One region of the Telluria sp. AIW5 genome, then DNA from elsewhere that is predicted to be linked to it. Evidence: predicted binding sites of a transcription regulator. Region 1 holds the regulator's gene; each other region holds the start of a gene.

Evidence for each region. Region 1 encodes sigma-54, which starts transcription at its own class of promoters, with help from an activator protein. Its sites were predicted from a motif close to TGGCANGNAANCTGCTTT; they were not measured.
Region 2: a site for sigma-54 is predicted at 8,447-8,464, ahead of AC1MEM_RS15940 (PEP-CTERM sorting domain-containing protein). Genes of this name have one in related genera too.
Region 3: a site for sigma-54 is predicted at 3,398-3,415, ahead of AC1MEM_RS05815 (pilin). Genes of this name have one in related genera too.

Annotation. Positions count from the first base shown of each region.
Region 1 covers NZ_CM155289.1:295,421-305,938, reverse strand. Annotated here, with positions in the region: gene AC1MEM_RS01355 (GGDEF domain-containing protein) at 1-448, shown strand, start outside; gene AC1MEM_RS01350 (monovalent cation:proton antiporter family protein) at 520-2,499, opposite strand; gene AC1MEM_RS01345 (KpsF/GutQ family sugar-phosphate isomerase) at 2,585-3,607, shown strand; gene AC1MEM_RS01340 (KdsC family phosphatase) at 3,607-4,137, shown strand; gene lptC (LPS export ABC transporter periplasmic protein LptC) at 4,169-4,771, shown strand; gene lptA (lipopolysaccharide transport periplasmic protein LptA) at 4,787-5,428, shown strand; gene lptB (LPS export ABC transporter ATP-binding protein) at 5,428-6,189, shown strand; gene AC1MEM_RS01320 (RNA polymerase factor sigma-54) at 6,225-7,697, shown strand; gene hpf (ribosome hibernation-promoting factor, HPF/YfiA family) at 7,761-8,117, shown strand; gene AC1MEM_RS01310 (enoyl-CoA hydratase/isomerase family protein) at 8,217-9,302, shown strand; gene rapZ (RNase adapter RapZ) at 9,467-10,330, opposite strand; gene hprK (HPr(Ser) kinase/phosphatase) at 10,471-10,518, opposite strand, start outside.
Region 2 covers NZ_CM155289.1:3,594,077-3,604,594, forward strand. Annotated here, with positions in the region: gene AC1MEM_RS15895 (ATP-binding protein) at 1-191, shown strand, start outside; gene AC1MEM_RS15900 (response regulator transcription factor) at 184-732, shown strand; gene AC1MEM_RS15905 (DUF2726 domain-containing protein) at 778-1,314, opposite strand; gene AC1MEM_RS15910 (DUF5710 domain-containing protein) at 1,477-1,821, opposite strand; gene AC1MEM_RS15915 (hypothetical protein) at 2,051-2,701, shown strand; gene AC1MEM_RS15920 (ZIP family metal transporter) at 2,744-3,514, opposite strand; gene AC1MEM_RS15925 (metallophosphoesterase family protein) at 3,639-5,030, shown strand; gene AC1MEM_RS15930 (cation:proton antiporter) at 5,246-6,442, shown strand; gene AC1MEM_RS15935 (YbdK family carboxylate-amine ligase) at 6,445-7,569, shown strand; gene AC1MEM_RS15940 (PEP-CTERM sorting domain-containing protein) at 7,862-8,395, opposite strand; gene AC1MEM_RS15945 (MarR family winged helix-turn-helix transcriptional regulator) at 8,570-9,064, opposite strand; gene AC1MEM_RS15950 (penicillin-binding protein 1A) at 9,217-10,518, shown strand, end outside.
Region 3 covers NZ_CM155289.1:1,307,739-1,318,256, reverse strand. Annotated here, with positions in the region: gene AC1MEM_RS05830 (S9 family peptidase) at 1-1,148, shown strand, start outside; gene AC1MEM_RS05825 (flagellar brake protein) at 1,291-2,001, shown strand; gene AC1MEM_RS05820 (pilin) at 2,286-2,741, opposite strand; gene AC1MEM_RS05815 (pilin) at 2,867-3,331, opposite strand; gene sucD (succinate--CoA ligase subunit alpha) at 3,628-4,509, opposite strand; gene sucC (ADP-forming succinate--CoA ligase subunit beta) at 4,526-5,695, opposite strand; gene AC1MEM_RS05800 (DUF2889 domain-containing protein) at 5,757-6,320, opposite strand; gene AC1MEM_RS05795 (hypothetical protein) at 6,603-6,962, opposite strand; gene recX (recombination regulator RecX) at 7,133-7,594, opposite strand; gene recA (recombinase RecA) at 7,668-8,750, opposite strand; gene AC1MEM_RS05780 (response regulator transcription factor) at 9,061-9,771, shown strand; gene AC1MEM_RS05775 (sensor histidine kinase N-terminal domain-containing protein) at 9,768-10,518, shown strand, end outside.

The DNA.
Region 1 (10,518 bases):
GATCGCGCGGGCGCAGCGCCAGGATTACCGCATTTCGGTCATGTTCATCGACGTCGATTACTTCAAGGCCGTCAACGACAAGGTCGGGCACCAGGCCGGCGACGACGTGCTGCGCGAAATCGCGGCCCGCATCAAGATGGAACTGCGCGTCTCGGACGCGCTGGCGCGCTTTGGCGGCGAAGAATTCGTGGTCCTGCTGATCAATGCCGATTTGCCGGCGGCCGCCATGGTTGCCGACCGCATCCGCGCCGGCGTGGCCGACAAGCCGTTTGACGTGGCGGGCGGGCAGTGTTTGAACGTATCGGTCTCGATCGGCGTCGCCACCCTCGACGATGTCGCACGCGACCATGCGATCGAAGGGGTGGCGCAGCAACTGGTGGCGTCGGCGGACGGGGCCCTGTACCAGGCGAAGGAAGCAGGGCGCAACCGCGTCGTGATGGCCCAGTGAAATAAAATTTCATTTCTTGCTTATAGGTGAAATTTTATTTCACCATGAGCAATGAGCCGACCACCCTGCGCTTACAACAACCGCCCCTCCGCCCGCGTCACCGCATCTCCCGACCCGCGCAGCACCACCACATCGCCCGCCAGCAGCACCGTCCCGGCCTCCGGCTCGATCCGCACCCGCGCGCGCCGGATCCCGCTTACCTCCGCCCCCAGTTCATCCAGCCCCAACTCGTCGATACGTCGCCCGACCCCTTGCGCAGCCTCGTTCAGCACCACCGAATGCAGGCGCACGTACATGTGCTCCGGGTCCTCGACCAGGTCGCTGGCGCCGTGAAAATAGCCGCGCAGGGAAGCGTAGCGTTCGTCGCGCGCGCTCTGCACGCGGTGCACGACGCGGCGCAGCGGCACGCCGACCACGACCAGCGCGTGCGAAGCGAGCATCAGGCTGCTCTCCAGCGCTTCCGGCACCACCTCGGTCGCCCCGGCCTGGCGCAGCAGTTCGAGGTCGCTGTCGTCGTGGCTCCTCACGATCACCGGCAGCGAGGGCGCCAGCTCGTGCACCAGGTGCAGCACTTTTAAGGCCGCGCGCGTGTCGGCAAAGGTGATCACCAATGCACTTGCCCGATTGATGCCGGCCGCGATCAGCGCTTCGCGCCGGCCGGCGTCGCCGTAGGAAACGCTCGAGCCGGCAGACTGCGCTTCCTGCACCCGTTCCGGGTCGAGGTCGAGCGCATGCCAGGGCAGCTTCTCATCGGTCAGCAAGGTGGCCACGCTCTGGCCACTGCGCCCGAAACCCGCCAGGATCACGTGCTTTTGCGCGGCCATCGTGCGGCTTGCCAGTTGCGTGAGCTGGAGCGACTGCATCATCCATTCGTTGGAGGCGATCTTCATCACGATCTGGTCGGACTTGGCGATGACGAAGGGCGCGACCAGCATCGACAGCACCATCGAAGCCAATACGAGCTGCATCAGGAAGGGATCGATCAGCTTCGAGCCCGAGGCCATGTTCAGCAGCACGAAGCCGAATTCGCCGGCCTGCGCCAGCGCCAGACCGGTACGCATCGCCACGCCGTCCGACGAGCCGAACGCCTTCGCCAGGCCCGCGATCAGCACGAATTTCAGCAGCACGGGAATGATCAAGAGCAGCAGCACCAGCCACCAGTTCTGCAAGACCAGCTGCACGTTCAGCAGCATGCCGATCGTGATGAAAAAGAGGCCGAGCAGCACGTCGCGGAACGGTTTGATGTCTTCCTCGACCTGGTGCTTGAACTGGGTTTCCGAGATCAGCATGCCGGCCACGAAAGCGCCCAGGGCCAGCGACAGGCCGGCGCGCTCGGTGATCCAGGCCGCGCCCAGCGTCACCAGTAACAGGTTCAGCATGAACAGCTCCTGCGAGCGGCGCTTGGCCACTAACGTGAACCAGCTGCGCATGAGCTTCTGGCCGAAGAACAGCAGCAGCGCCAGCACCGCCGCGGCTTTTACCCCGGCCCAGGCCAGCGTGCGCACCAGGTTTTCCGGGTCTTTCGCCAGCGCGGGAATCAGGATCAGGAGCGGCACCACGGCCAGGTCCTGGAACAGCAGGATGCCGATGATGCGCCGTCCATGCTCGCTTTCGAGCTCCAGCCGCTCGGTCAGCAGTTTCACGACGATGGCGGTGGACGACATCGCCAGCGCGCCGCCCAGCGCAAACGCGGCCTGCCAGCCGATCCGCAGCTGCGGCGCCCACATCGCGAGAACCAGGCCGCCGATCATGGTGGCGATGATGGTCAGCACCACCTGCGCCACCCCGAGGCCGAACACGATGCGCCGCATCGCGCGCAACTGGGCCAGCGAGAATTCGAGGCCGATCGAGAACATCAGGAAAACAACGCCGAATTCGGCCAGCGCGTGGGTCGAACCGGTTTCCGCCGCGAGACCGAAGGCATGCGGGCCAATGAGCACGCCGACGGCCAGGTAGCCCAGCATCGGCGGCAGGTGCAGGCTGCGGAACACGACCACGCCGAGGACGGCGCTGCCGAGCAGCAGCAGGGTCAGTTCGAGTCCGGACGCCATGCGTGATCAGGTCTTTCTGTGAACCGAGCGTTGTTTGATACGTCTGGCAAGTTTTTTGCTTTCCCAATTCGTTTATACTTCCAGAATGAGTGTAACCGATGAAAAAACAATGCTGAACAGTTTTGACGAGAACCAGTCGCGGCGCGTGCTCGCGCTGGCGCGCGAAACCCTGGCCATCGAGGCCGATGCCATCCACGCGCTGGACGCACGACTGGATGCCGACGACAGCGTCGCGCGCGCGGTCGCCCTGATGTACGCCTGCAGCGGCCGCGTGGTCGTCTCGGGCATGGGCAAGTCCGGCCACATCGCGCGCAAGATCGCGGCGACCCTGGCCTCGACCGGCACCCCGGCCATGTTCGTGCACCCGGGCGAAGCCGCCCACGGCGACCTGGGCATGGTGACCAGCAAGGACGTGTTCATCGCGATTTCGTATTCCGGCGAATCCTCCGAATTGATGGACATCCTGCCAGTGGTAAAACGCATGGGCACGCCCCTGATCGCGATGACCGGCAAGCCGAACTCCCGTCTCGCGCTCCTGTCGGATGTCCACCTCGACGTGTCGGTGGCCAAGGAAGCCTGCCCGCTGAACCTGGCGCCGACCGCCAGTACCACGGTCACGCTGGCCCTCGGCGACGCGCTTGCGGTGGCGCTGCTCGACGCCCACGGCTTTCGCGAGGAAGACTTCGCACGCTCGCATCCGGGCGGCGCGCTGGGCCGGCGCCTCTTGACCCACGTGCGCGACGTGATGCGCAGCGGCGAGGCGATTCCGGCGGTGACGCCCGACACGCCGCTCACCCGCGCGCTGCTGGAAATCAGCCAGAAGGGCATGGGCATGACCGCCGTGGTCGACCCGGACTTCAAACCGCTCGGCGTGTTCACCGACGGCGACCTGCGCCGCCTGATCGAGCGCATGCAGGACTTTTCGAATGTGACCATCCGCGACGTCATGCACGTCGGCGCGCGCACCGTGCACCCCGAGCAGCTGGCGGTGGACGCGGTGGCGATCATGGAAGAATTCCGCATCAACCAGATGCTGGTGGTCGACGAAGCGGGCCTGCTGGTCGGCGCCCTGCACATCCACGACCTGACCCGCGCAAAGGTAATCTGATGACCCCGCTTGCACACATGGAGCGCGCCGCGCGCGTCAAAGTCATGATCTTCGACGTCGACGGCATCCTGACCGACGGCAGCCTGACCTACGGGCCGGACGGCGAAATCACGAAAACCTTCAACGTGCTCGACGGCCTGGGCATCCAGCTGCTGCAAAAGACGGGTGTGATTACCGCCATCATCAGCGCGAGAAAATCGCCGATCGTGCTGGCGCGTGCGCGCGACCTCGGCATCAACCACGTCTGGCAGGGCCACCAGGACAAGCGCGTCGCGTTTGCCGAACTGCTCGAACAGACCGGCTTCACGGCCGAGCAGTGCGGCTATATCGGCGACGACGTGATCGACCTGCCGCTGCTTGCCAAGGTCGGCTTTGCCGCGACGGTGCCGACCGGGCACCCGGAAGTGCAGCACCGCGCGCATTACGTCACCAAAGCCGGCGGCGGGCGCGGCGCCGTGCGCGAAGTGTGCGACATGGTGCTGCGCGCGCAGGGCAAGTACGAAGAGGCGCTCGCGCCTTATTTCGCATAGTTCGCATGGGCGTGACACCATGGCGACCTACGTGAACAAACGGACCGCACACCGCTGGCGCATGCTGGCGCTGATGGTAACGGCCGTGTTCTTCGCCTTCGGCAGCTTCTGGCTGCTGCAGGCGATCCAGACCGGGGACACGGCAGGCGCCGGCAACAACCTGAACGAGCCCGATTACATCGTCGAGAACTTCAGTTTCGTGCGCATGACCGAAACCGGCGTGCCGCGCTACGTGATGTCCGGCGCGCGCCTGGCCCACCATCCCGACAACGACGTCTCCGAAGTATCGAAGCCGATCGTCGAGAGCATGGCGCCGGGCCGCCCGCGCATGACCATGCACGCCGACCGCGGCCAGGTCTATCACGCCGAAAACCGCGTCGAGTTGATGGGCAATGTCGACATCGCGCGCCCGGCCACGCCCAAGAGCGAAGCACTGCGCGCGCGCACCGAGGCGCTCACCCTGCTGGCCGACGACGAGGTCGTCAAGACGAAACTTCCGGTGCAGATGACCCTCGGCGCCGCCTCGGTCAACGGGGTCGGCATGGTGGCCGAGAACCCGACCCAGAAGCTGCACCTCGGCGGGCGTGGCCAGATCGTCTATCCGCCGCGCCAGCACGCCGCACCCACCCAATAACAGGAACGAGCCCTAATGAAAACCCTTCTCGCCGCCGCCTTCCTTTCCTTGCTCTCGCTATCGGCTTCCGCCGAGCGCGCGGACTCGCTGAAGCAGGCCGTCATCAACTTCGATTCGCTCGACGTCGACGAAGTCACGCAGACGCGCATCCTGACCGGCAACGTCATCCTCACGCGCGGCACCCTGATCATGAAGTCGGACCGCGCACTGGTGAAGGAAACGCCGGAAGGCTACATGAGCGTGACGCTCACTTCCGGCCCGGGGCGCGTGGCGACCTTCCGCCAGAAGCGCGACGGCGGACCCGACCTGTGGATGGAAGGCCAGGCCGAGCGCATCGAATACGACGAGCGCCAGGAGCTGGTCAAGCTGTTCTCGAAGGCGATCGTCAAGCAGCTCGAAAACGGGCGGCTGACCAACGAGCTCGATGGCGCCTACATCTCCTACGACAGCCGCAAGGAAGTGGCGACCGTGCGCAACGACGCCAGCGGCGAGAGCAAGCTTGGCGGCGGGCGCGGGACGCTGATCATCGCACCGCGCCGCGGCGCGCCTGGCGCACCTGCGGCAGCGGTTCCCCCGGCCGGCGCGCCGGCGGCCAAGGCTGCGCCTGCATCGGCACCTTCATCGACGCCGGCAGCGCCAGTAGCAGGAAAGCGATAATGAAAGAAGCAAGCGACAAGCGCAGTACCCTGGTCGTGCGGGGGCTGCAGAAAAGTTACGGCAAGCGCCTGGTGGTGCGCGACGTGTCGCTCGAAGTGGGTTGCGGCGAAGTCGTCGGCCTGCTCGGGCCGAACGGCGCCGGCAAGACCACCTCGTTCTACATGATCGTCGGCCTGGTGCCGTCGGACGCCGGCGCCATCGAAATCAACGGCACCGATATTTCGAGCCTGCCGATCCACCGGCGCGCGGTACTCGGTTTATCCTACCTGCCGCAGGAAGCCTCGGTGTTTCGCAAGCTGACGGTCGAGGACAACATCCGCGCCGTGCTGGAGCTGCAGCGCGACGACAACGGCAAGGCACTGACCAAAGCCGCCATCAACGACCGGCTCGACTCGCTGCTGGCCGAACTGCAAATCGAGAAGCTGCGCGAGAACCCGGCGCTGTCCTTGTCGGGCGGCGAACGGCGCCGCGTCGAGATCGCGCGCGCGCTCGCCACCAATCCGCGCTTCGTGCTGCTCGACGAACCGTTCGCCGGTGTCGACCCGATCGCCGTGATCGAGATCCAGCGTATCGTGCGCTTCCTGAAGGAGCGCGGCATCGGCGTGCTGATCACCGACCACAATGTGCGCGAGACGCTTGGCATCTGCGACCGCGCCTACATCATCAACCAGGGCGCGGTGCTGGCGTCGGGACGCCCCGACGACATCATCGCCGACGAGTCGGTGCGGCGCGTCTACCTGGGCGAACACTTCCGCATGTAGCAAGCCTGTAGCAAAACACGGAACCCAAGCGGCACATGAAACAATCCCTGCAACTCCGGACTTCGCAGCACCTGGCGCTCACGCCGCAGCTTCAGCAGTCGATCCGCCTGCTGCAGCTGTCCACGCTCGAACTGCACCAGGAGATCGAGCAAATCCTGTCCGATAATCCGCTGCTCGAGCGGCTCGACGATCCGCTCGACCACTCGGTGCGCCTGCTGGCCGACGGCGCGCTCAACGCCGCGCCGGCGCAAGGCGAGGCGCCGGCGTCGAATGCGGAAGAGGGCGCCCCCGCAGCCGCGGATGGTGCCGACGGCCTTGACGGCGGCGGCGAGGTCGAACGCGGCGAGTCCGACGCGGACTGGGGAGAGTTGTCACGCGCGTCGAACGCCGACGGCGACGACGATGGCCGTCCGCAGCTGGGCGCTATCGGCGTGACCTTGCGCGAGCACCTGACGGAGCAGATCCGGGTGACCGGCGTGACGGCGCGCGACCGGGCCCTCGCCGAACTGGTGATCGACGCCATCGACGACAACGGCTACCTGGAAGAGCAGCTCGACGAGATCCACGCGCGCCTGCCGGAAGAGCTGGAAGTCGAGATCGACGAACTGCGCTGCGCGCTGGCGATGGTGCAAAGCCTCGATCCGGTCGGCGTCGGTGCGCGCAGCGCGTCCGAGTGCCTGGCGCTGCAGATCCGCGCCATGCCGGGCGTGCCGCTGGTGACGCGGCGCATGGCTTTGAAGATCGTCGAGGGTTACCTGACCTGGTTCGCGCAGCGCGAATTCACGAAGTTGAAGAAAGCGCTCGACTGCGACGACGAAGACCTGCGCGAAGCGCAAGCCGTCATTCGCCAGTGCAATCCGCATCCCGGCGCCGCCTTTGCATCGAGCGTCTCGGACTACGTCGTTCCGGACGTTATTGTCCGCAAATCGAAGAACGGCTGGAGCGTTTCGCTGAACAACGAAGTCATGCCGCGCCTGCGCGTGAACAACGTCTACGCGAATTTGCTCAAGCAGGGAAAAGGCGAAGGCCAGATGAGCGCGCAGCTGCAGGAAGCGAAGTGGCTCATCAAAAATATGCGCCAGCGTTTCGATACGATCCTGCGTGTTTCGCAGGCAATTGTGGAGCGTCAGAAGAACTTTTTCAGCCATGGCGCGGTTGCCATGCGTCCCCTTGTGCTTCGCGAGATTGCTGATACACTGGGTCTGCACGAGAGCACGATTTCTCGCGTAACAACTCAGAAATTCATGCTGACCCCGCACGGCATGTTTGAGCTGAAGTATTTCTTCGGAAGCCATGTCGCCACCGAAGCGGGGGGCGAAGCATCGTCCACGGCGATACGGGCGCTTATCGCGCAGCTGACAGGAGCAGAGGACCCAAAGAACCCATTATCCGATAGCAAGATCGCGGAAATGCTCGGTGAACAAGGCATGGTCATTGCGCGCCGCACGGTTGCAAAATACCGCGAAGCGCTCAAGATCCCTCCCGTCAGCCTCCGCAAATCCTTGTAACAGCGGCAGCCACGCGCACTCCTTGCGCGGCCCGGCGGCCGCTATCTTCTCAAAGGAGTGTGTATGAATCTCACCATCAGTGGCCACCACCTCGACGTCACCCCCGCCATCCGTGAATACGTACAGAACAAGCTCGAACGCATCACCCGACATTTCGATCAGGTCATCGATTCCCACGTGATCCTCGCCATCGACAATCTCACCGAAAAAGACAAAAGGCAAAAGGCCGAGATTAACTTGCGCGTGTCCGGCAAGACCGTGCACGTGGAGAGTGTGGCGCAAGACCTGTATGCTGCGATCGACCTGCTCATGGACAGGCTGGATCGCCAGGTGATGAAATACAAGACGATGTTGAAGGACCATAGTCGTGAGGCGCTCAAGCGCCTGCCTGAAGGCGGAGAGCCTGCTGCGGCGCTGTAATACCGGGCACTGAGCACCGTCTGAACGAGGGCGCCGGGAGGCGCCCTTTTCACGTCTGCCTTCGGTAAAATACATGTCTCTTTCACCAGCTCACTCGCCATGACCGACCACGTCCTGACCCGCATTGCCAACGGCACCGGCACGATCACCCTCGACCGTCCCAAGGCCTTGAACTCCCTCTCGCTGGCAATGGTCCGCCGCCTGACCGACATCCTGCTGGCCTGGCGCGACGACGCCTCCGTGTCCGCGGTCGTGCTCACCAGCAGCAGCGAAAAAGCCCTGTGCGCGGGCGGCGACATCCGCTTCTTCCACGAAGCGGGGCACGCCACGCCGCTTGGGGGCAGCGCGCTGCTCGAGGATTTTTTCACCGAAGAATACGCGCTGAATCACCTGATCCATTTCTATCCGAAACCGTATATTGCGATCATGGATGGCGTGGTGATGGGCGGCGGCATGGGCATCGCCCAGGGCGGTCCGCAGGCCGGCCTGCGCATCGTCACCGAGCGCACGAAAATGGCGATGCCGGAAGTGAATATCGGCCTGTTCCCGGATGTCGGCGGCAGCCACTTCCTGTCGCACGCGCCTGGGCAGCTGGGCAATTACCTGGGCTTGACGGGATTGACGATCGGCGCGGCCGACGCTTTGTATGTCGGCCTGGCCGACGTCTTCGTGCCGGGCGCGCAATTGGGCGAACTGAATGCGCTGATCGCATCGACGCCGGGCGCGCAAGTGCCCGAGGCAATCCGCGCCTTCGCTGCGCGCTGTGCCACGGACGCGGGACAAAGCGTCCTCGAAACGCAGCGCGCCGCGATCGACCGCCACTTCGGCGCCGGTTCGGTGGCCGCGATCATGGCTTCACTGGAAGGCGATGAGAATCCGTTTGCGCAAAAGGCTTTGGGAGCGATGCGCCAGCGTTCACCGTTGATGATGTGCGTGACGCACGAGATGCTGCTGCGCGGCGCCTCACTCGACGTTGCCGACTGCCTGCGCATGGAACGCACGCTGGTGCGCCGTAATTTCGAGCACGGCGAAGTGCTGGAAGGCGTGCGCGCGCTGGTGATCGACAAGGACAACGCGCCGCGGTGGAATCCGCCGACGCTGGACGCCGTGATGGCGGACATGGTCGAAGCCTTCTTCGCGCCGGCGTGGCCGGAACACGCACACCCCTTGCGGCATTTGCGTTGATATCGGTGGCGTAACGTAGCGTGGGCTCTCGAGCCTACGCGGTCATACCTACGCTTACCGTTCGGCGTCGATTACCGCAAACGCCGATCATGTGGCGCACGCGTGGGCATGCCCACCCTACGGTAAGCCAGGGCCAACGATGAACGCAGGTGCAACGTGTCTTCTTACGACTGCTCGCGATGCCTTAACACCACGCGCTCGGTCTCGTTGAAATAGGCCGCCAGCCGCTCAGCCATGTACACCGACCGATGCTGTCCACCGGTACAGCCGACGGCCACCGTCAGGTAGCTGCGGTTATCGGTCTTGAACGAGGGCAGCCACTTTTCCACGAATTTGCAGATATCGTGCAGCATCTCGGTGGCGCTCGGCTGGGCCTCGAGGAAGGCGATCACCGGGGCGTCCTTGCCGGTCAGCGGGCGCAGCGACAGGTCGTAATACGGGTTCGGAATAGCGCGCACGTCGAACACAAAGTCAGCATCGAGCGGCACGCCGACCTTGAAGGCGAAGGATTCGAAGAACAGGGTCAGCGGTGCATGCTGGACCTCGGCCAGTTCCTTGATCCAGGCGCGGAGTTTATTCGCCGACGCCTCGGAGGTATCGATCACATGGCCCAGCTGCTCGATCGCCCCCAGGCGTTCGCGCTCTTCGGCGATGCATTCGATCAGGGTGCGGCGCGACGCCGGGTTCTCGCCCGGGCGCAGCGTATGCGACAGGGGATGGCTGCGCCGCGTTTCGGAAAAGCGCGCGACCAGCGAATGGGTGCTCGAGGTCAGGAACAGGACTTTCAGCTCGTGGCCGCTTTCTTCCAGCCTGGCCACGGTGAGCGGCAATTCCGCCAGCGACTCGGCGCTGCGGGCGTCGACGGCGACGGCCAGCTTGTCCGTTCCTTCGCTCGACACGGTTTTCACCAGCTGCGGCAGCAGTGCCGGCGGCAAGTTGTCGACGCAGTAGTAACCCGCGTCTTCCAGGACATTCAGGGCAACCGATTTGCCCGATCCGGAGATACCGGTAATGAGAACAATGTGCATGGGTTGATGATACCGCAACAGCCCCCCGTTTGTCGTCGTCCGTGCCAGAATCGGCCGGATCGGGGTGCATACGTTCCGATCACGCAAGTTAGCGGGGAATGCGGCGAGGGTTTAGCGGCCGTATTTGGAACGATGGTTTTTCAATCGCCGCTCATCGCCTGTCTCTGCCGCTCCATGAACTCCTGCAG
Region 2 (10,518 bases), 2.2 Mb from region 1:
AGTTCGGCAAACCCTACCAGTCGACCAAGAACCGGGCCGGCGCCGGCGTCGGCTTGTTCCTGGTGGTGAACGTGGCGCGCACCCTGGGCGGCGGCGTGGCCGCGCGCAACCGCGAGGACGGCGGTGCGGAAGTGACGCTGACGATTCCCGTCGCCTCGATCGAGCTGAGCGGGGAGGACGAGCATGTCTGAGCTGCCATTGGAGACGCCGCTGCTGCTGATCGTCGAGGACGACGAAGCCTTTGCGCGTACGCTTGGGCGCTCGTTCGAGCGGCGCGGCTACCGCGTGCTGCACGCGCCGGGCCATGAAGAGGCGGCCAGGGTGCTGGAGGAGCACGACCCCGGCTATGCGGTGGTCGACCTCAAGCTGAAGGGCAATTCCTCGGGTTTGAATTGCGTGCAGCTCCTGCATGCGCACGACCCCGAGATGCTGATCGTCGTGCTGACCGGCTTCGCCAGCATCGGCACGGCGGTGGAGGCGATCAAGCTGGGCGCCTGCCAGTACCTGGCCAAGCCCTCGAATACGGACGATATCGAGGCCGCCTTCGGCCACGTGGCGGGGAATGCCGACATCGAGGTCACGAACCGCTCGACCTCGATCAAGACGCTGGAGTGGGAGCATATCCACGCGGTGCTGGCCGAGACGGATTTCAATATCTCGGAAGCGGCGCGCAGGCTGGGGATGCACCGGAGGACGCTGGCGCGGAAGCTGGAGAAGCAGCGGGTGAAGTAGGGCCAGGCCGACTGCCTGGCCGATCCCGGGCGCCTGCCCGGCGCCTTAGGCCTGGCTTGCCGCTGCCAGGTGTGCGGCAGGTACCGTCGCCGCGGTGATCGGGGCCGGGGCGGCGGGAGCCGGACCGCAGACGGTGACGCGGATCGCAGCCGGGGTGGGCCTGGCACGCGACTGGAAGCGGACCGTACGAATACCCGCCTGTTCGAGCCGTGAATCGCGCAGCTGGTCTTTTGCGGCCGAATGGGTGCGGTCGTCCAGTTCCACGACCGCGACGATATCGCCACTCATCGTGCAGACCACGTAATCGGCGCGCTGCTGGGCGATCTTCAGGCGGTCGCTGTGCGCCTTTTTCCTGTCGCTGCTGGCCGCTTCGATCAGCGCCGACATGGCGACCTGGGGGAAAATATAGTGGTCGGGAAGGGCGGCCACGAGCCTGCCGAAGAACTCGCGTTCGTTATCGGTCATTAGTGTCCGGCCGCGGTAGGAGCCTGCACGATCTTTTCCCTTCGCCCCCTTCCATTGCACCGCGACGAAGGCCGCGGCCAGGATGAAGAGAATGAGAATGGTGAATACTGTTTTCATTGAAGCGTGCCCTCGTGCTCGCGGTGGTTGATGGGAATACGCGTGAGCGCGCAATAATATGTTTCCCTACGGAATCATATTATTGCCGCGTTTCGCGGATTTGTCATCAAGCTTCGGGAGATGGTGCGGGCTGGGTTAAGTGCGTGTTCACACGCCTTTGTTTCAGAGTCCGGACAAGAGCTTGCGCACCGCTTGGTACGCTTCCAGCCAGCCGCTTTCGATCAGCTTGGGCCGGCATTCGCCGCATTCCTCGAACGGGTTGCAGGCGTGGGAGAGCTCGACGTACTTCGATCCGACCACCGGCTTGGCGCCGTGGGCGTCGCGCGAAGAGGGCGCCTTCGGTGCGCCATCGGCGCTGTCGGCGGCGCCGCCGCCGGCCACCCAGCGCGCGAAGGGCTCGGCATCTTTCCCATCGGGGACGTACCAGCATTTGCGCGTCGGGTTCCAGCGCGCGCCCAGCGCCTTGGCTTCGTCTTTCTCGGCGTACGGGACCTTCAGGAGAATCATGCGTGTTCTTTCGGCTAAGCCGCGTCGGTGCGGCGCCCGGTATTGTAAGGGAAGTGCGGCGGGGCGTGATATGCCGGAGTGCAGGGTGCGCTCTCGAGCCAACGCGGTCAGGAACGATTGCCGCAGCGACTCGGGCGCTCGCAGTGTAATTTTTTGCAAGCCAACATGTTCCAGATCCTTGTTCAATTGCTATACTATTAATTTTGAACAACATTTTCCGGGAGCAGGCTTGGAACACGAAAGTCACCATCACCACCACCCGCACAAGACCGGCGTGCCCTGGCTCGACCTCGGGCTCGGCGTAGCCGCAGCGGTCGTTTCGCTCGTTTCGCTCTGGCTCGGCCTGCATTCGGCCCATTCGATGGAAAAGCTGGTCGCTGCGAACAGCTATCCGTACGTGGAACTGATGCGCTCGACGTCGATGGAAAAGAGCGGGGGCGATCCCGACGACTTCCGCCGGCGCGTGAAATACATGTTGGAAAACAATGGCGTCGGGCCGGCGCGGATCGAATGGGTGGAGTTCAGGTTCAAGGGCGAACCGGTGCGTAACCTGGCCGAGCTGGTCGAGAAATGCTGTTCGGCCGCTTCCGCACCCGTCCGCGGCCGGTTCGCCGGCCTCGACGCCCGCGGCGGCATCGCGGGCTCGTTGATTCGTCCCGGCGCGATGGTGCACATGTTCACCTGGGACGAGCCGAAGACCCCGAACCCGGTGTTCGACGCGCTCCACAAGCAGATGAACCAGATTTCGTATTCGGCCTGCTATTGCTCGGTATTCGACGAGTGCTACCTGAGCAGCGACGACGATGACAGCAAGCCACATGCCGTCGAGCGCTGCACACCGCCGAAAGTGACCTTCCGTCCCGATTTCGGGCCCAAATAAGGTCGGGCCGGCTTGCGGCGCGGGGCTGCCGCCCCCGGCTTCTCAAGCGCCCATCTTGCTGAGTGCGAACGCGGCGAGGAAGCCGGCCACCGTGATCAGGCCGGCGAAATCGTGGGCCTCCTCGAAGGCTTCCGGAATCATGGTGTCGGCCAGCATGGCGAGAATCGCGCCGGCGGCGGTCGCCGTGGTGGCCGCCACGCCGCCGGGCGGCACGCCCTCGAACAGCGTGTAGCCGGCCAGCGCTGCCAGGCCCGAGGCGAACGCGATGCCGCCCCAGATGCCGAAGATATAGCCGGCGCCACGTCCGGCCTTTTTCATGCCGGCCGCGCTCGACAGGCCCTCGGGCACGTTCGACAGGAAGATCGCCGTCACCGCCACCATGCTCACCTTGCCGCCGCCGAGCATCGACAGGCCGATTACGATCGATTCGGGAATGCCGTCGAGGAGGGCGCCGATCGCAATCGCGGCGCCCCCGCCGCCGCCGCTCTTGTCCGCTTCGCTCTTCTGCTGGTCGCCAGAGCGCTTGCGGTGCTTCGCCCCGTGGTGGGCGAGCAGCCAGTTCGCCAGCGTGTAAATGGCCGCGCCGCCGAGAAAGCCGATCGCGGTCGAGGCGAAGCCGCCGGTGCGGTAGGCCTCGTCCATCAGTTCGAAGGACAGGGCCGAGATCAGCACCCCGGAACCAAAGGCCATGATGCCCGCGACCAGCCGCGCCGGCACCTTCACCCAGTAGCTGACCGCCGCCCCCAGCAGCAGCGCCGCTCCCGCCACCAGCCCCCAGAATCCCGCCTGCAGCCACATTGGTACCTGTTCCATCCTGCCTCCTTCGATTTTGTCAAAATGTTACGACGAACCGGGAAACCGCAGCGTTCGCTTCGCCGGCGGCGCCACGAAACCGTCCTACGGCTGTGATACATTCGCCACTTTGCATGGAGCAGCCATGACTTTTTCTCCAACGGCCCGGCTGTGTGCCTTGTTGCCAGCCTTGCTGCTGGCCGGTTGCGCCGGCCTGGTCGCCGATCCCGGCCCCGACGATGTCGCCTTCGTCGTGATCGGCGAGGATGGCGCCGCGACCGCGCGCCTGATCACGGCCGCGCCGACCTGTCCGCCGCTGCTCGTCGATAGCCGCGCCCTGCCGATGCGCGTGCGCGTGCCGAAGTCCGTCATTCCGGGGCGGCCCGGCCAGGCGCATGCGCCGGCTTCCAGCGCGATGCTCGTCTGCGAAGCGCCGATTGCCGCCGGCAGCGTGACGGCGAGCGTCGCCGGCCAGGCCTTGCCGGTGCCGAAAGCCGCGCCGAAACGCATCGTCGTCATCGGCGATACCGGCTGCCGCCTGAAGGGCAAGGAAGCGCAGGACTGTAACGATCCGGCGGCGTTCCCGTTCGCGCGGATTGCCGCCAGTGCCGCCGGCTTCGCGCCAGATCTCGTCATCCATGTCGGCGACTACCACTACCGCGAAGATCCGTGCCCGGCCGGCCGGCCCGGCTGCGCGGGCAGCCCTTACGGCTACGGTTTCGACGCCTGGGCCGCGGATTTCTTCACGCCGGCGCGCAAGCTGTTCGCAGCCGCGCCCTGGGTACTCGCGCGCGGCAACCACGAAAGCTGCACGCGCGCCGGCCAGGGCTGGTGGCGCTACCTCGATCCGCGCCCCTATCAAACCGGACGCGATTGCGATGCGCCGGCGAACGACGCGGTGGGCGAGTACAGCGACCCGTATGCCGTGCCGCTCGGCGCGGGCGCCCAACTGATCGTCTTCGACACCGCCAACACCAGCCACAAGGGCTTGCCCGGCACCGATCCGCGGCGCGCCGCCTATGCCGACAGCTACCGCAAGATCGCGCAGCTGGCGCGCGGCGCGACCTACAACATCGGGGTCGACCACCATCCGCTGTTCGCCTTCGGTGCCACCCGCGACGGCAAGACGGGCGAGGTGACGCTGTTCGGCGGCGACAGGGGCCTGCTCGACGCCTTCGGCGACGTCGATCCCGGCTACCTGCCGCCATCGGTGTCGATGCTGCTCTCGGGCCACGTGCACCTGTGGGAGCAGCTCAGCTTCGCCAGCGATCATCCGACCCAGTTCGTGGCGGGCTTTTCCGGCACCGCCGAGGACATCGTCCCGCTGCCGGCCGTGGTGCCACCGGGCACGGCGCCGGCGCCCGGCGCCGTCGTCGAGCACATGAGTTCCTGGATCGACGGTTTCGGCTTCATGACCATGGAGAGAACGGGTCCGGACGCCTGGCTGGTCCGGGTCCACGACCGCGACGGCCTCGAGCGCAATCGCTGCAAGGTGGTTGGCAGGAAGTCGCGCTGCGAGCTGGGCCAGGTGCACTGAGCGTCCATACGTTCGCACAAATGTAGTTGCCAAGGATATATAGTTCAGGCAATATGGCCGGGTTCGGAGCGCCGCCGCCATGGTGGGGCTTTCGATCAGCGATGAGGCGCTATTGCGTTTCTTTTGCGCCCCCGGTGCCATTCCGGGGGCGGTTTTTTCGCGGGACAGGCACCGCCCGGTGTGCAGCAGTTCTCCCGCCCATCGAGGAGGTTTCCATGCCCGACTACGCCGATCTCGGCTTGCAACTTGCCTGGCCGCTGGCCATCGCGCTGTCCTGGATGGCCGGCGAACTGATTTTCCGCTGGACCGCGCTGCCGCGCATCGCCGTGTATGGCGTCGCCGGTTTCGTCTTCGGCAACCTGGCCGCCGGCTACCTGCCGCCGTCCGAATCGAAAAACTTCATGCTGCTGGCGAACCTCGGTTTCGGCCTGATCCTGTTCGAACTGGGCTACCGCATCAACCTGCGCTGGCTGCGCAGCAACCCGTGGATCGTCGCGACCTCGCTGCTCGAAGCGGTGCTGACCTTCGCCGCCGTCTACGTGGTGGCCGGCGCCTGCGGCATGGAGAGCCTGCCGGCCGCGCTGACGGCCTCGCTGGCGATGTCGAGTTCCCCCGCCGGCCTGCTGCGCGTGCTGAACGAGCAGGGCGCCGCCGGCCAGGTGACCGAACGCGCCATGCACCTGACCGCGCTGAACTGCGTGATGGCCGTGTTCACCTTCAACGTGGTGGTCGGCATCGGCGTGTTCCAGACCTCGGGCGACCTTGCCCATGCGGCCGGCAGCAGCTTGCTGGTGCTGGGCGCCTCGAGCGTGCTGGGCGCGCTGTTCGGCGCCCTGGTGCCGCTCTGGCTGCGCATGATCGCCTCCCCGCGCGACGCCGCGCGCGATGCCACGCTCGCCTTCGCGCTGGCGGTCGTGCTGCTGGTGGCCATCACCTACGTGCTGCAGTTTTCGCCGGTGCTGGCCGCGCTGACCTTTGGTCTTGTCGCGCGCCACCGCCGCATCGTCCTCTCTCCGGCGCAGCGCAATTTCGGCGTGCTGGGCGACCTGCTGGCGGTATTGATGTTCTTTTTTGTCGCCACCAAGGTCGAGGTCGAGCACCTGGGCGGCGGCATTGCGCTGGGCCTCTTGCTGGTACTCGTGCGCGGCCTGGTGAAAGTGGGTGTCTGCACGGCCTTCGCGCGTGTCTCCGGCATCTCGGCGAAAAAAGGCGCCTTGTCCGGCCTGGCGCTGACGCCGATGGCGGTGTTCGCGATCCTGCTGATGGAGCAGACCCGCTGGATCGGCATCGACCTGTTCGACAGCCTGGCGCCGCTGGCGGCCGTGATGCTGCTGCTCGACGTGCTCGGCCCGGTGCTCACCCAGCGCGCCGTCGTCTGGGCCAATGAAACCCGTCACATCAAGGAGGCGTGAACATGGCACTCCCACCATTCGCCCAATCGCAGTCGCTCACCATGGGCGTCGAGCTCGAACTGCAGCTGGTCAGCCTGTCGGACTTCGACCTGGTCGCCGCCTCGCCCGACATGCTCGAACTCCTGGGCCGCGCGCCTTTTCCCGGTAACGTCACGCCCGAAATCACCGAGAGCATGATCGAAATTAATTCGAGCGTGCATACCCACCACGGCGAACTGCTGGCCGAACTGCGCGAGATCCGCGACACGCTGCTGCGCGCCGGCGACCGCCTGAACGTGGGCGTCTGCGGCGGCGGCACCCACCCGTTCCAGCAGTGGTCGCAGCGTAAGATCTTTTCCAAGCCGCGCTTTCGAGAAGTGTCGGCGCTCTACGGCTATCTCGCCAAACAGTTCACGGTGTTCGGCCAGCACGTCCATATCGGCTGCAACTCGGGCGACGAAGCCCTGTATTTGCTGCATGCGCTGAACCGCTACATCCCGCATTTCATCGCGCTCTCGAGTTCATCGCCCTTCCTGCAGGGCAGCGACACCCAGTTCAATTCGGCGCGCCTCAATTCGGTGTTCGCTTTTCCGCTGTCGGGACGCGCGCCTTTCATCCTGGAGTGGGACGCCTTCGAGCGCGATTACTTCGCGCGCATGGAAAAGACCAGCATCGTGCGCAGCATGAAAGACTTTTACTGGGACCTGCGCCCCAAGCCCGAATACGGCACGATCGAACTGCGCGTCTGCGATACGCCGCTCACGGTCGAGCGCGCGGCGGCGCTCGCCTGCTACATGCAGGCCCTGTGCCGCTACCTGCTCGAAGGGAACGAGCCGCCGCCGCTGGAAGACGACTACCTGGTGTATAACTACAACCGCTTCCAGGCCTGCCGCTTCGGCCTCGACGGCACCCTGGTGCATCCGCAGAGCCACGAGACGATCTCGCTGCGCGAAGACATCCTGACGACCTTGCGCCGGCTCGAGCCGCATGCGAAGGCGCTCGGCAGCGAGGCCGCGCTGGAACACATCGGCCGCGAGACCCACACCGGCAGCGACGCCCACATGCTGCGCGAAGCGCATGCCGAAGCGGGCAGCACCGAGGGGATCGTCGACGCCGCGCTGCGGCGCTTCCGCGAGGACCGCGACTGAGGGCACGGCCCGGCCAGGAGCGTCAGGCGCTCCAACGCAAAAAAAGGCCCGCACGCGGCGTAATGCCGTTCAGTCAAGCGCGGATGAGCTAAGCCGGGCCAGCATAACGCGCCGGCATGCCCGCCCTACGGTGCGCCACCGTCGTCATTGTCGGTCGAGACCGCTGTGTAACGTAGGGCGGGCATGCCCGCGCGTCGACCTCGAGAACAAAGGCCGCTCCGACGTGAATCGAAGCGGCCTTGTTAACTGAATGGTATTACCGCACGTGGCGGGCCCTGCAGCGTGTGGACGATTATTTCGGCAGCCTGCGGCGTGCAGCCGCGAAGCCTGCCAGTCCCAGCGCGAGCAGTGCGATGCTGCCTGGTTCCGGCACGTCGGCCGGCGCGTCGACGGCGCGCACGAGGAAGGTCTCGGCGATAGCGCTGTCGCGCCGGGATTGGTCGGGGGCCAGGGGCGAGTGCCAGATGTAGCCGGCCCCGATATCGCCAAAATCGCAATGGTCGTAGACCGTATTGAAGTAGCGCGAAGCACACAGGACGTTGCCGTTGTCGGTAAATGCGGACTCGAGCGCCGCAATGCTGGTGAAGCTGGCGTTCCACTGCGCGTCGGTCGCGAACTCGAAGCCGTGGTGCAGTTGCACGGTGCCGCAGCTTGGCTCAGCCCCCGCGCATGGGCCGGCGTACACCCATTCAAAGCCGCCGGCCTGGACGATCAGGGCCGGATCGGGGGCCTGGCCGAGCATGGTGCCGGCGCTTGCCGACCCGGAGAAGCCTGCGGCGAGCGCCAGCAGCGTGGCAGATACCAGTTTCTTCACTGACTTGTTCATTTTTATTATCCCTGTCTGGTTGAATGCGGCCTCCCTGGCCGTGCATTCCCAATAGCATGATTTGTGCCAGGAAATTAATTTTCCATGTAAACAAGGTGTTGCAAACGACATGGATCGGCAAGCTTAGCCGGATGTAAAGACTGCCGACATACCAGCGGGGTCGTAAGCGGCCGCCTACAGCTGGGCCAGCGGGACCTGGGCGCTCGTTTCGTCGGTGGCCAGCAGCGCGATCAGGCGCCCGAGGTCGGCCTCCAGGCGGTGCAGGGTGGCCGCGTCGAGGCTGGACAAGGCGTCCGGCAAGACCCCGGCGAAGGGCAGCGGCGCGTTCTTCAAGAGGGCGTCGGCCGCGGGCAGGGCGCGCAGCGCGACGCCGCGCCGGTCGGAACCATCGCGCGCGGTCGAGACCAGGCCGCGCGTCGTGAGCGTGCGCACCAGGTTGCTGGCGGTCGACTGGTGGATGTCGAGCGAACGGGCCAGTTCGGTGACGCCGATGCCGGGCGACTGGGCAATGACGGACAGCGCCCACAGCTGGGCGCCGCCGAGGCCGGCTTCGCGCTCGACCTGGCGGAAATGGGTTTTGACGGAGTTGAACACGATGCGGAACTGGCGCAGGACACGCGTGGCGGGTTCGGCATCGGGGACTTCGGTGGGGGTAACTTGTAAAGACATCGTGACATCATAAGCGAAAGTACATCCCGTCGCGAGTGCGGCGGGGGCGCGGGACCAGGGCCGGGCTGCGGGCGCGAGTGCAGCCGTGGACGCGGCCGTGGCGCGCGGTCGGCTATACTGCGCGCAAGCGGATCAATTTAGCAAGGAAAACAGTGGATCAGGACGAGAAGACCGAGAACGGCATCCGGCAGCAGGCCAGGGATTTGTTCGGCAGCGCCGGCGGCAGGGCCAGGGCGGGTGTGCGCCATGCGCATGGTTTCCTGTCCGGCCGCTCGCGCCGCCAGCAGGTGCTCATCATTGCGCTGGCCTCGTTTGCCGCACTGGCCGCCGTACTCATCGTCTACCTGATCATCCTGATTCCGCTTACGCCCGGCATCGCCGACCTGAAACAGGTCAGCAGCGCGCGCCCGACCGTCATCATGTCGGCTGACGGCAAGGAGCTCGGCACCTTCGAGCAGGGCCTGCAGGAGCGGATCAAGCTGGCGCAGGTGTCGCCGCATGTGGTGACGGCGCTCATCGCGACCGAAGACCACCGCTTCTACGAACACCACGGCGTCGACTTCACGCGCATCGGCGGCGCCATGCTGGCCAGCCTGAAGGGCGACGCCCAGGGCGGCTCGACGATCACCCAGCAGCTGGCCCGCAACATGTTCCCGGAAGAGATCGGGCGCGCGCGCAGCATCAACCGCAAGCTGAAAGAACTGATCACCGCGATCAAGATCGAGAACACCTACAGCAAGACCGAGATCCTCGAGGCCTACCTGAACACGGTGCCTTTCCTGTACAACGCGCGTGGCATCGAGATGGCGGCGCGCACCTATTTCGACAAGCCTGCCTCGAAGCTCGACGTGCTGGAAGCGGCGACCCTGGTCGGGATGCTGAAGGGGACGTATTACTACAATCCGGTCACCAATCCGCAGCGTTCGCTCGCGCGCCGCAACGTGGTGCTCGGCCAGATGCTCAAGCACGGCGCCTTCAACGAGGCGCGCTACAAGGCGCTCATCAAGCGTCCGCTGCGCCTCGACTTCGAACGCCAGGTGGAGCGCAGCGGGCGCGACAACCATTTCACCGCGCACGTGCGCAAGTGGCTGCTCGAATGGGCGAACGACAACGACAACGACTACGACCTGGAACTGGACGGCCTGGTGGTGCAGACCACGCTCGACACCAGCCTGCAGGAAGCGGCGCTGCGCGCGGTCGAGAAACAGGCCAGCGCCCTGCAGGCGGTGGCCGATGTCGAGTGGGCCAATCCGAGCCCGCCGAATGCGACCTCCACCGGCACCTACACCTCGATGCGCAGCAGCATCGCGCCTTTCGACTACTACTGGCACACGCACGGCGCGCAACTGGACGCTTTTGTCCGCGAGACGCCGGACTACCGCAAGGCGGTCGAGGGCGGCGAGGCGCCGGCAGCGGCCCTGAAGCGCATCAAGGGCGACCGCGACTTCATGCGC
Region 3 (10,518 bases), 1.0 Mb from region 1:
GCTTCGAGGCCGACCGTTACCAGATCGTGCTGATGGATGTCGCCAGCGGCAAGAAGCGCAAGCTGGCCGAGAAGTGGGACCGCTCGGCGGGCGCCCTGCAGTGGAGCGAGGACGGCAAATCGGTCGTCGTCGATGCCGAGGACGTGGGTCAGCATCGCCTGTTCGCGATCGACGTCGCCAGCGGTAAAGTTGCCGCGTTGACGGATAAGGGGTCGATCGGCGGCTTCGACATGCGCCGCGATACCATCGTCTTTACCCAGGCCACGCTGTCATCGCCGGCCCAGTTGTACGCAACAACGCTGCGTGGCGGCAAACCGCAGCAGCTGACGAACAACAATGCCGACAAGCTGGCCGACGTGCGCTTCGGCGAATATGAACAGTTCTCGTTCAAGGGCGCGAACGGCGACACCGTCTATGGCCACGTGATGAAGCCATGGAATGCGACCCCGGGCGCGAAATACCCGATCGCCTTCCTGGTGCACGGCGGACCGCAGGGCAGTTTCGGCAATGCCTGGAGCTACCGCTGGAATCCGCAAATCTATGCGGGCGCCGGCTATGCGACGGTCTTCATCGATTTCCACGGCTCGACCGGCTACGGCCAGAAATTCACCGATGCGATCAGCGGGGATTGGGGCGGCGCGCCGCTGGTCGACCTGCAAAAGGGACTGGACGCAGCCGTGAAGAAATTCCCGTGGCTGGACCGCGGACGCAGCTGCGCACTGGGCGCTTCGTATGGCGGCTACATGATGAACTGGATCGAAGGCAACTGGTCCGATGGCTTCAAGTGCATCGTCAACCACGACGGCGTGTTCGATACCCGCGGCATGGCTTATTCGACCGAAGAACAATGGTTCACCGACTGGGAAAACGGCGGCGCCTATTTTGCCGTGCCCCAGCAGCACGAGCGCTTCAACCCGGTGCTCCACGTGAACAAGTGGAAAACGCCGATGCTCGTCGTCCAGGGCGACCTCGACTTCCGCATCCCGACGGCGCAGGGCCTGTCCACCTTCACGGCACTGCAGCGCCGCGGCATCGAGAGCAAGCTGCTGGTCTTCCCGGACGAAAACCACTGGGTCCTGAAACCGGCCAATTCGCTGTTGTGGCATCACACCGTGATTAACTGGCTCGACCAGCACCTGAAGCCATGATGTCCACGATTTGACCCGCAGAAACCCGCTTTTGAGCGGGTTTTTTACGACAGTCGTCAAATTAGTTGATTTTGGTCACTAAATGGAGTGGTATCATGCTGCCCTTGCCGGACCGCCGGTCCGCCACTTCAGAACGCACAGCATGCAGGCCGCACAGGCGAACGAGCTTAAACCCCAGGATGTCGATTTCGAGACCATGAATCTCCAGGTCGGCACGCGCCTGCAGCTCATCACCCATCGCCGCGTCAAGCCGGTGCAGTATTTTTCCAGCCCGATCGGTTACATCAAGGACGAGTACCTCATCCTCAAGATCCCGATGGAAAACGGTGCGCCGATCTCGCTGGCCGAAGGCGAACGCCTGACGATCCGCGTGTTCTCGGGCGTCAAGGTGTGCTCGTTCGCGTGCACGGTCGAGCGCGTCTTCGGACGTCCGCTGTTCTACGTCCACCTCTCCTTCCCGACCTCGGTGCAGGGCACCAGCCTGCGCACGGCAATGCGGGTCAAGGTCGACCTGCCGGCCACGATCAGCGGCAGCGGTACCCACGGCAGGCCGCTGGCATGCACCATCCTGAACCTGTCGGTCAGCGACGCCCTGGTCGTCCCGCAGGGCCGCCTGCCCGCCGACGAAGAGCAGATCGTGTTGCAGTTTTCCCTGAAAGCCCCGCCGGACGACCAGGAAGTGCGGATCTCGGCGCGCGCGGCGATCCGCAACGTCAACGCCACGAAGGCGGCAGACGGCACCGACCTGTTCACTTACGGCATGCAGTTCATTGACCTCGATCCGACCCACTACACGCTGCTGCAGAACATGACCTATGAGGCCTTGCTGGCGGATCGGCAAAAGATCGTCTGAGGCTGTTTCTTCAGGTATCCGCACAAAAACCCCGCGACGGCGCTCATACCGTTCAGCCAAGCGCGGATGATCTGCCCCGGCCAGCATAACGCGCGGGCATGCCCGCCCTACGGTGCACCACCGTCCTCATTGTTGGTCGAGACCGCTGTGTAACGTAGGGCGGGCATGCCCGCGCGTCGACGTCGAGTGCAGCGCTCCATCTACAAGAAAGGCCCCCCCCGATGTGCATCGAAGCGGCCTTCTTGACTGAACGGCATTACCGCTACGGCGGAGTACTTTTTGGCTTACGCGGCTTTGCCTTTGCAAACCCCTTCGGGTCCAATCAGCTTTTGGGGAATGGTGGCGGCAGTGCAACTCCAGGCGCCGGTGTCCTTGTCGCGGGTGAGCGTGATGGTCTGGTCCTTGACGGCCACCGGGCCGGCCACGATCTGGCAGGTCAGGCTGGCCCCATCGACGCCGGCCGTTGCGCCGAACTTGCAGTTGGCGGTCGGCTTGTCGGCCGCGGCCAGGCCGATTTCTTCCGGCTGGGCGACGGTATCGCCGTCGATCAGCCGGGTGTCGATACCGACTTTGCCTGCCGCCACTTCAGCCAGCGCGACGCCGAACTTCGCCTTCGCCATGTAGTCCTGGTAGGCCGGGATGGCAACCATGGCCAGGATGCCGATAATCGCGACGACGATCATCAGTTCCACCAGGGTGAAGCCGGTTTCGTCCTTCTTAACAACTTTCGTGCGTGTCATGATCATTCTCCGGTGGTTGAGCAGTCCGGAACAATAACTGTGGTCCCCAGCGCGCGATTGAGGCAACTCAGCCAAAGCAAAAACCCCGCCGAAGCGGGGTTTTTGGTACGACTGGGACTCAGCTATTACTTGGTATCGCCAGCGCAGATGCCTTCGGCGCCAATGAATTTCTGCTTGACCGTGCTAGCGGCGCAGCTCCAAGCGCCACCGTCAGCGGCGCGGGTCAGGGTGATCGTCTGGCCATTCACGCCCGACGGGCCGCCAATGATCTCGCAGGTCATCGTCGCAGCGCCGTCACTGGCGACTGCCGCCGTGAACGTATTGCAGTTTGCCGTCGCCTTTGTCGTGGCGGTTGGCAGGCCAACGGTGGCCGGTCCTGCGACTGTCGTGCTGTCATTCAGTGCGGTATCCATGCCCACTTTACCGCCCGACACTTCAGCCAGTGCCGCGCCGAACTTGGCTTTCGCGGTGTAGTCCTGGTAAGCAGGGATCGCGACAGCGGCCAGGATGCCGATAATCGCAACAACGATCATCAGTTCGATCAGGGTGAAGCCGGCTTGGGCTTTCTTGACAATTTTCATCGATTTCATGGTGTTTCTCCGAGGGTAGGTATGTTGGGGTAAGTATTCGGTATTGCTTCGTGCCACGTATTACCTATTGCAAGCGCCGTGCCAGCCCGTTTAGCGCTCAAATCATTAGCATCCTCACAATAAAAGCGACCAAATTCGTCATCCACGCCTCCCGTACTGACAATTTTTGTCACCAACGGTGCATTTTCTGTCTGTTCGGAAACAATTTTTGTGATTGGCGTGTGGCCCCGAGCGCACGGCCCATAAAAAAAGAGGAGCCCGCAGGCTCCTCTCTTCAGAACAAGATCTAATCGGTATTACAGCATGGCCTTCAGCAGGCGTGCCATTTCCGACGGGTTCTTGGTGGCTTTGATGCCGCACTCTTCCATGATGTCCAGCTTGGCTTGCGCGGTATCTGCGCCGCCCGAGATCAGCGCGCCGGCGTGGCCCATGCGCTTGCCTGGAGGAGCGGTGACACCGGCGATGAAGCAGACCACTGGCTTCTTCATGTTCTCTTTGATCCAGTAGGCAGCATTGCCTTCGTCCGGACCGCCGATTTCGCCGATCATGATGACCGCGTCGGTATCAGGATCGTCGTTGAACATCTTCATGATGTCGATGTGCTTCAGGCCGTTGATCGGGTCGCCGCCGATGCCGACTGCCGACGATTGGCCCAGGCCCAGTGCGGTCAGCTGGCCGACTGCTTCGTACGTCAGGGTACCCGAACGCGACACGACGCCGATGCGGCCCTTCTTGTGGATGTGGCCCGGCATGATGCCGATCTTGATTTCGTCCGGGGTGATCAGGCCTGGGCAGTTAGGACCCAGCAGCAGGGTCTTCGAGCCGGCTTTGGCCATGCGGTCCTTCAGGGCCATCATGTCGCGGACAGGGATGCCTTCGGTGATGCAGATGGCGAGATCCAGGTCGGCTTCGACAGCTTCCCAGATTGCAGCGGCTGCGCCTGCCGGCGGAACGTAGATCACCGACACGGTTGCGCCGGTGGCAGCTTTCGCTTCCGACACATTAGCGTAGATCGGGATGCCTTCGAAGTCTTCACCGGCCTTCTTCGGGTTCACGCCTGCGACGAAGGCAGCTTTGCCGTTCGCGTAGTCGCGGCACATACGGGTATGGAACTGACCGGTCTTGCCGGTGATACCCTGGGTGATGACTTTAGTATCTTTGTTGATCAGGATCGACATTTGTTTATTCCTTGAATTAGGCTTTACCAGCTGCAGCGGCGACGACGGCCTTGGCTGCATCTTCCATCGTATCGGCAGCGATGATCGGCAGACCGGAGTCGGCCAGCATCTTCTTGCCCAGGTCTTCGTTGGTGCCCTTCATGCGGACGACCAGCGGCACTTGCAGCGAGACAGCTTTCGATGCGGTGATCACGCCTTCGGCGATGACGTCGCAACGCATGATGCCGCCGAAGATGTTGACCAGGATGGCTTTCAGGCCTGGGTTCTTCAACATGATCTTGAATGCTTCGGTGACTTTCTCAGCCGTCGCACCGCCGCCCACGTCCAGGAAGTTGGCCGGCTCGCCGCCGAACAGCTTGATGGTGTCCATGGTGGCCATGGCCAGGCCGGCGCCGTTCACGAGGCAGCCAATGTTGCCGTCGAGCGAAATGTAGGCGAGGTCGAACTTCGATGCTTCGACTTCGGCTGGATCTTCTTCGTCCAGGTCGCGGTAGGCGACGATTTCCGGCTGGCGGAACAGCGCGTTCGAGTCGAAGTTGAACTTCGCGTCGAGGGCGATGACCTTGCCCGAACCGGTCAGGATCAGCGGGTTGATTTCAGCCAGCGACGCGTCGGTTTCCCAGTACGCCTTGTACAGGCCCTTCAGTTGTACGCGGGCGTCGGCCAGCGATTCGGCAGGCACGCCGATCTTGGTCGAGATCTCGTCCGCTTCGGCGTCGGTCAGGCCGACCGATGGGTCGATCGCGATCGAGTGGATTTTTTCCGGGTTGCTGTGTGCGACTTCTTCGATGTCCATGCCGCCTTCCGAGGAGGCCATCAGCACGACGCGCTGCGAAATGCGGTCGGTGACCATCGAGACGTACAGTTCCTTCTTGATGTCGGCGCCTTCTTCGACCAGCAGGCGACGCACTTTCTGGCCTTCAGGGCCGGTCTGGTGCGTGACCAGCTGCATGCCCATGATCTGTTCCGCGTATTCGCGGACTTGTTCCAGCGACTTGGCAACCTTCACGCCGCCGCCTTTACCACGGCCGCCAGCATGGATCTGGGCCTTGACCACCCAGACCGGGCCGCCGAGCTCTTCAGCTGCCTTGACGGCTTCGTCGACCGACATGCACGGAATGCCGCGCGGAACCGTCACTCCGAACTTTCGGAGGATTTCTTTGCCCTGATACTCATGGATTTTCATGCTGGCTTCCCTTCTTCTGTTACTGATTTAGCTACGTTAATTGGAAACTTCGACATCAATATCAACCCTGTACGGCCTTGATTACCCAGCGCGGGTAATACTTTGCCACAGCGGGGCCGTCGGCGCGCAGCGCGTGGCAGCCGTCGATTTCGTACGGACGCGCAGCCTCGCCCTCATTGGCGGCGTTGCGTGTCTCGAACGCGTCATCGGCGAAGGCCTGGATTGCCGCGGTGGGCAAGACCTGCGCCAATTCAGTCAGGTGGGTGCAACCGAGCACGCCCGAGAGGCGGTCTTTCAGATGCAGCCGAAAATGTTTCATGAGCGACAGGCCGACCAGCTTTTTATACGCCGGGCCGATGACGTCGCAGTAACCGGGGTAGGGAACCGAGTCGGACGCGGCTTCGGCGTCGACGATCTCGAGGTCGCGGTTGATGGTGATGCGCAGGCTCAGGTCGTGCACGGCGGTGCCGGCAGGACGGTTGCCGGAGGCAAGCACGATGTCGCGTGCCTTGATGTCGCGGATGCGGGCGTCAAGATCCCACAGGCCATCGTCGCGCGCGTACGCTTCGACGGAAATGGCGCGTGTATGCCGCAGGGAGCGCGGGGTGGGAGAAGACAGGGGCATAAAAAACAAATGTGCCGATTGACCGGCAATCAAGGTGGCAGCTATGTGCTGATGCACGTTACCGCAGCTTCTGCGGCAACTACCGCTCATGCGGCGCTGCTTAAACCGTGAAAGTTTAGCACAGGCGGGGGCGGGTTGCACTGCAACATGGGGATCAGGCGGACGCGCGGCGGGCGGCAGTCGGGCAAACGTGGCCCGCTTGCCCATGTCGGCGTCGACGGCTTCACGCGGCTTGCGCTGGAGACCGCAAAGTGGTGGCTCACCAGTGGGCAAGGCCCCGGCTCAGGCCGCGGCGTCCTTGATAAAGCAGGATTGCCCCTCGGCGTCGAGGCAGATATCGGCATTGCTGCGAACAGTCGTCGTCCAGACGCTACTACCCGCTGCGGGTTCGGTACCGCGCCAGGCCAGGCCGTGGAACGAGACGTGCGGACCGTTCCCACGTTCGTCTTCCCAGCGGCCGCGGATCTCATCGGTCATGGCGCCGGGGCCATCGATCTGGAGCACATACTCGCCGCTGGCCCGGACGTCAAGCACCAGGGTTTTGTCCGCCGTGCCAAGCCGATACGTCCCGGTTGGCTCGACTGGCGGCCTGCTGCAGGCGGCGAGGATGAGGATCGGCATGACTGCGAAGAGTGTTTTCATAATGACAATGACTCCGACAAACAAGCGCCAGCGTGCAGCGTCATCCGGGGTTGAGGAATATGCGGGCGCATATCGCTGGATGGCGCTCCACGCTGGCGCCTGGGAAATAGATTAGTTTAGTTCGGATACAGCGTTGATACGGCTACGGGCCGCCCGGGATGCGGCAAGCCTTAAAACTCGTCGTCTTCTTCCGGCGCGCCTTTGAGGGCTGTGCGTACGGCGCCGCTCGAAAAGCCGCGGGCCATCAGAAAACGCATCTGCTTGTTGCGTTCGGCCGCGTCTTGCGCGACGGTGCCAAACTTGCGCTGCCAGACCTCGACCGCGCGGGCGGTCTCGCTCTCGGCCAGGCCGGGTTTCAGCTCGGCCAGCGCTTCGCCGTTGACGCCATGGCTTTGCAGCTCGGCGAAGACACGGCTGTTGCCGAAGCGCGCAGCCTTTCGATGAATCAGCGATTCAGCAAAACGCTCCTGCGACAGCCAGTTGTTCTTTTCCAGAAAATCGAGGAGGGCGTCGATGTCGTCGCCCTCCTCCGCATGGCGTGCCAGCTTGCGCTTGAGCTCGAGCCGGCTGTGCTCCCTCATGGAGAGGTAGCGCAGGGCCCGACCTTTCAGACTCAATACTGGTTGGCGCATGGCGAATACAGCTCATCGGATAGGGCCGCGGGTTGCAGGTTGAAGGACAACCGGCCCGCCCCGCCCCAGCCGATTACTCCGAAACAGCCTTCAGCTTCGGCGCCTTGTCTTCGGCGTCGCCACCGACTGGCGGCGGCAGTTCGCGCACACCCAGGGCCGCACGGACCTTGTTCTCGATTTCGCGCGCCAGTGCCGGGCGGTCTTTCAAGAACTGACGGGCGTTGTCCTTGCCCTGGCCGATACGTTCGCCGTTATAGCTGTACCACGAACCGGACTTCTCCACGATCTTGTTGTCGGCGCCAAGATCCAGGATTTCGCCTTCACGGGAAGTGCCTTCTCCATAAAGAATGTCGAAGTGCGCTTCGCGGAATGGTGGCGCGATCTTGTTCTTGACGACCTTGACCTTGGTTTCATTACCGATCACCTCGTCACCCGACTTGATCGAGCCGGTACGGCGGATGTCCAGGCGCACGGAGGCGTAGAACTTCAGCGCGTTACCGCCGGTCGTGGTTTCCGGGCTGCCGAACATCACACCGATCTTCATACGGATCTGGTTAATGAAGATGACCAGGGTGTTCGTACGGTTGATCGACGCGGTCAGCTTGCGCAGTGCCTGCGACATCAGACGCGCTTGCAGGCCCGGCAGCGAATCGCCCATGTCGCCTTCGATCTCGGCGCGCGGGGTCAGTGCCGCCACCGAGTCGATGACCACCAGGTCGACCGAACCCGAACGCACGAGTGCGTCGGTAATTTCCAGTGCCTGCTCGCCGGTGTCCGGCTGCGAGATCAGCAGTTCGTCGAGCTTGATGCCCAGCTTCTGCGCATAACCCACGTCGAGCGCGTGCTCGGCGTCGATGAAGGCGCAGGTGCCGCCGAGCTTTTGCATTTGTGCGATGGTCTGCAGGGTCAGCGTGGTTTTACCCGACGATTCCGGACCATAGATTTCCACGATACGGCCACGCGGCAAGCCGCCGACGCCAAGCGCGATGTCCAGGCCCAGCGAGCCGGTGGAGACGGTCTGCACTTCCTCGACGGGCGTGTTTGCGTCCATCCGCATGACCGAACCCTTGCCGAACTGCTTTTCGATCTGCGCGAGGGCGGCGGCCAGCGCTTTGCCTTTTTCAGCCGCGTTGTGTACTACTTTCTTGTCGTCCATAATTTTCTCTCAGTCTTGGAGGTACCAAGGTGTGGGCACCCTCACGCTTTTCAATAGCCACTACTGTATAAAACTCCAGTGGTTTTGGCAAGCGGGATTTTGCCCGACCGTTGCAGAAGGCTCGCATTGTTGCGCCAAATCAAACACAATGAGGTTGTGAAAAAAACTCCAGGGTAAGGGATGCGCCCCCCCCCGAAGCAGCGTCGAAGACAGTACCTTAGTACGGCAAGACGATGCAACGCCGCCATGGAGGATTTTTTCGCAACCTCAGGCGGTAGCCGGGAGGTCTAATCGATAACAGGGTGATCTTATGCGAATTTTGCTTGCGGAAGATGATAGCGTACTCGCGGACGGGCTGACGCGCTCGCTGCGCCAGTCCGGCTATGCGATCGACGACGTGCGGAACGGCCAGGACGCCGACACGGCCCTCTCGACCCAGGAATTCGACCTCCTGATCCTCGACCTCGGGCTGCCGAAAATGTCGGGCCTGGAAGTGCTGCGCCGCCTGCGCGCCCGCTCTTCCCTGCTGCCCGTACTGATCCTCACCGCGGCCGACTCGGTCGAGCAGCGCGTCGAGGGGCTCGACCTCGGCGCCGACGACTACATGGCCAAGCCCTTCGCCCTGTCCGAACTCGAGGCGCGGGTACGGGCGTTGACCCGGCGCGGCGCCGGCGGCGGCCCGACCGTGATCCGCCACGGCCCGCTGGTCTACGACCAGGTCGGGCGCAGCGCCTATATCAACGAGCACATGCTCGACCTCTCCGCGCGCGAACTGGGCCTGCTGGAAATCCTGCTGGCGCGCACCGGGCGCCTGGTGTCGAAGGAGCAGCTGGTCGACCACCTGTGCGAATGGGGTGAAGAGGTGTCGAACAACGCCATCGAGGTGTATGTGCACCGGCTGCGCAAGAAAATCGAGGTGGGCGGGGTGCGCATCGCCACCGTGCGCGGTCTGGGCTATTGCCTCGAAAAATATTCGGACGCGGCCCGTGCCGGCGCCGAGCAGCCCCCCGACGCCAAGTGAACGAACGTGATGCTGGTGTGACCGAGTTCGAGGCGCCCCTGCCGGAGCCGCTCTACGTCCCGCCGAATCCCGAGCCGGAAGAAAACATCCAGCATTCGCTGTTCGGCGAAATCCTCGACTGGATGCTGGCGCCCCTGCTGCTGCTGTGGCCGATGAGCATCGCGATCACTTACCTGGTCGCGAAATCGATCGCCAATCAACCCTTCGACCATGCGCTGGAGGACCGGGTCACGGTGCTGGCCCAGCAGGTGCGCGAAGAGAACGGGGTCATCAATACCCGCCTGCCCGGCAGCGCGCGCGACATCCTGCGCGCCGACGACATCGACAATGTGTACTTCCAGGTGCTCGACGCGGCCGGGCGCCAGGTGGACGGCGACCGCGAACTGCCGCGCCCGAGGGAAGACGATGGCGACAAGGATGGCGCGGTGCACTTTCGCAATGCCGCGCTGCACGGCACGCCCTTGCGCGTCGCCTACCTGTACATCAACCTCGACCCGCTGGCGCCGCCCGACAGCAGCTCGCCCGCCTTTCCCCGTAAGGCGCTGGTGCAGGTGGCCGAAACGCTGGAGAAGCGCGCCCTGCTCGCCAACGAGATCATCAAGGGCGTGATCCTGCCCCAATTCATTATCTTGCCGATCATCCTGGCCCTGGTCTGGTTCGCCCTCTCGCGCGGTTTATCCCCGCTTGCCGAACTCCAGGAACGGATCCGCGCGCGTAGCTCCGACGACCTGTCTCCCATCGATTCGC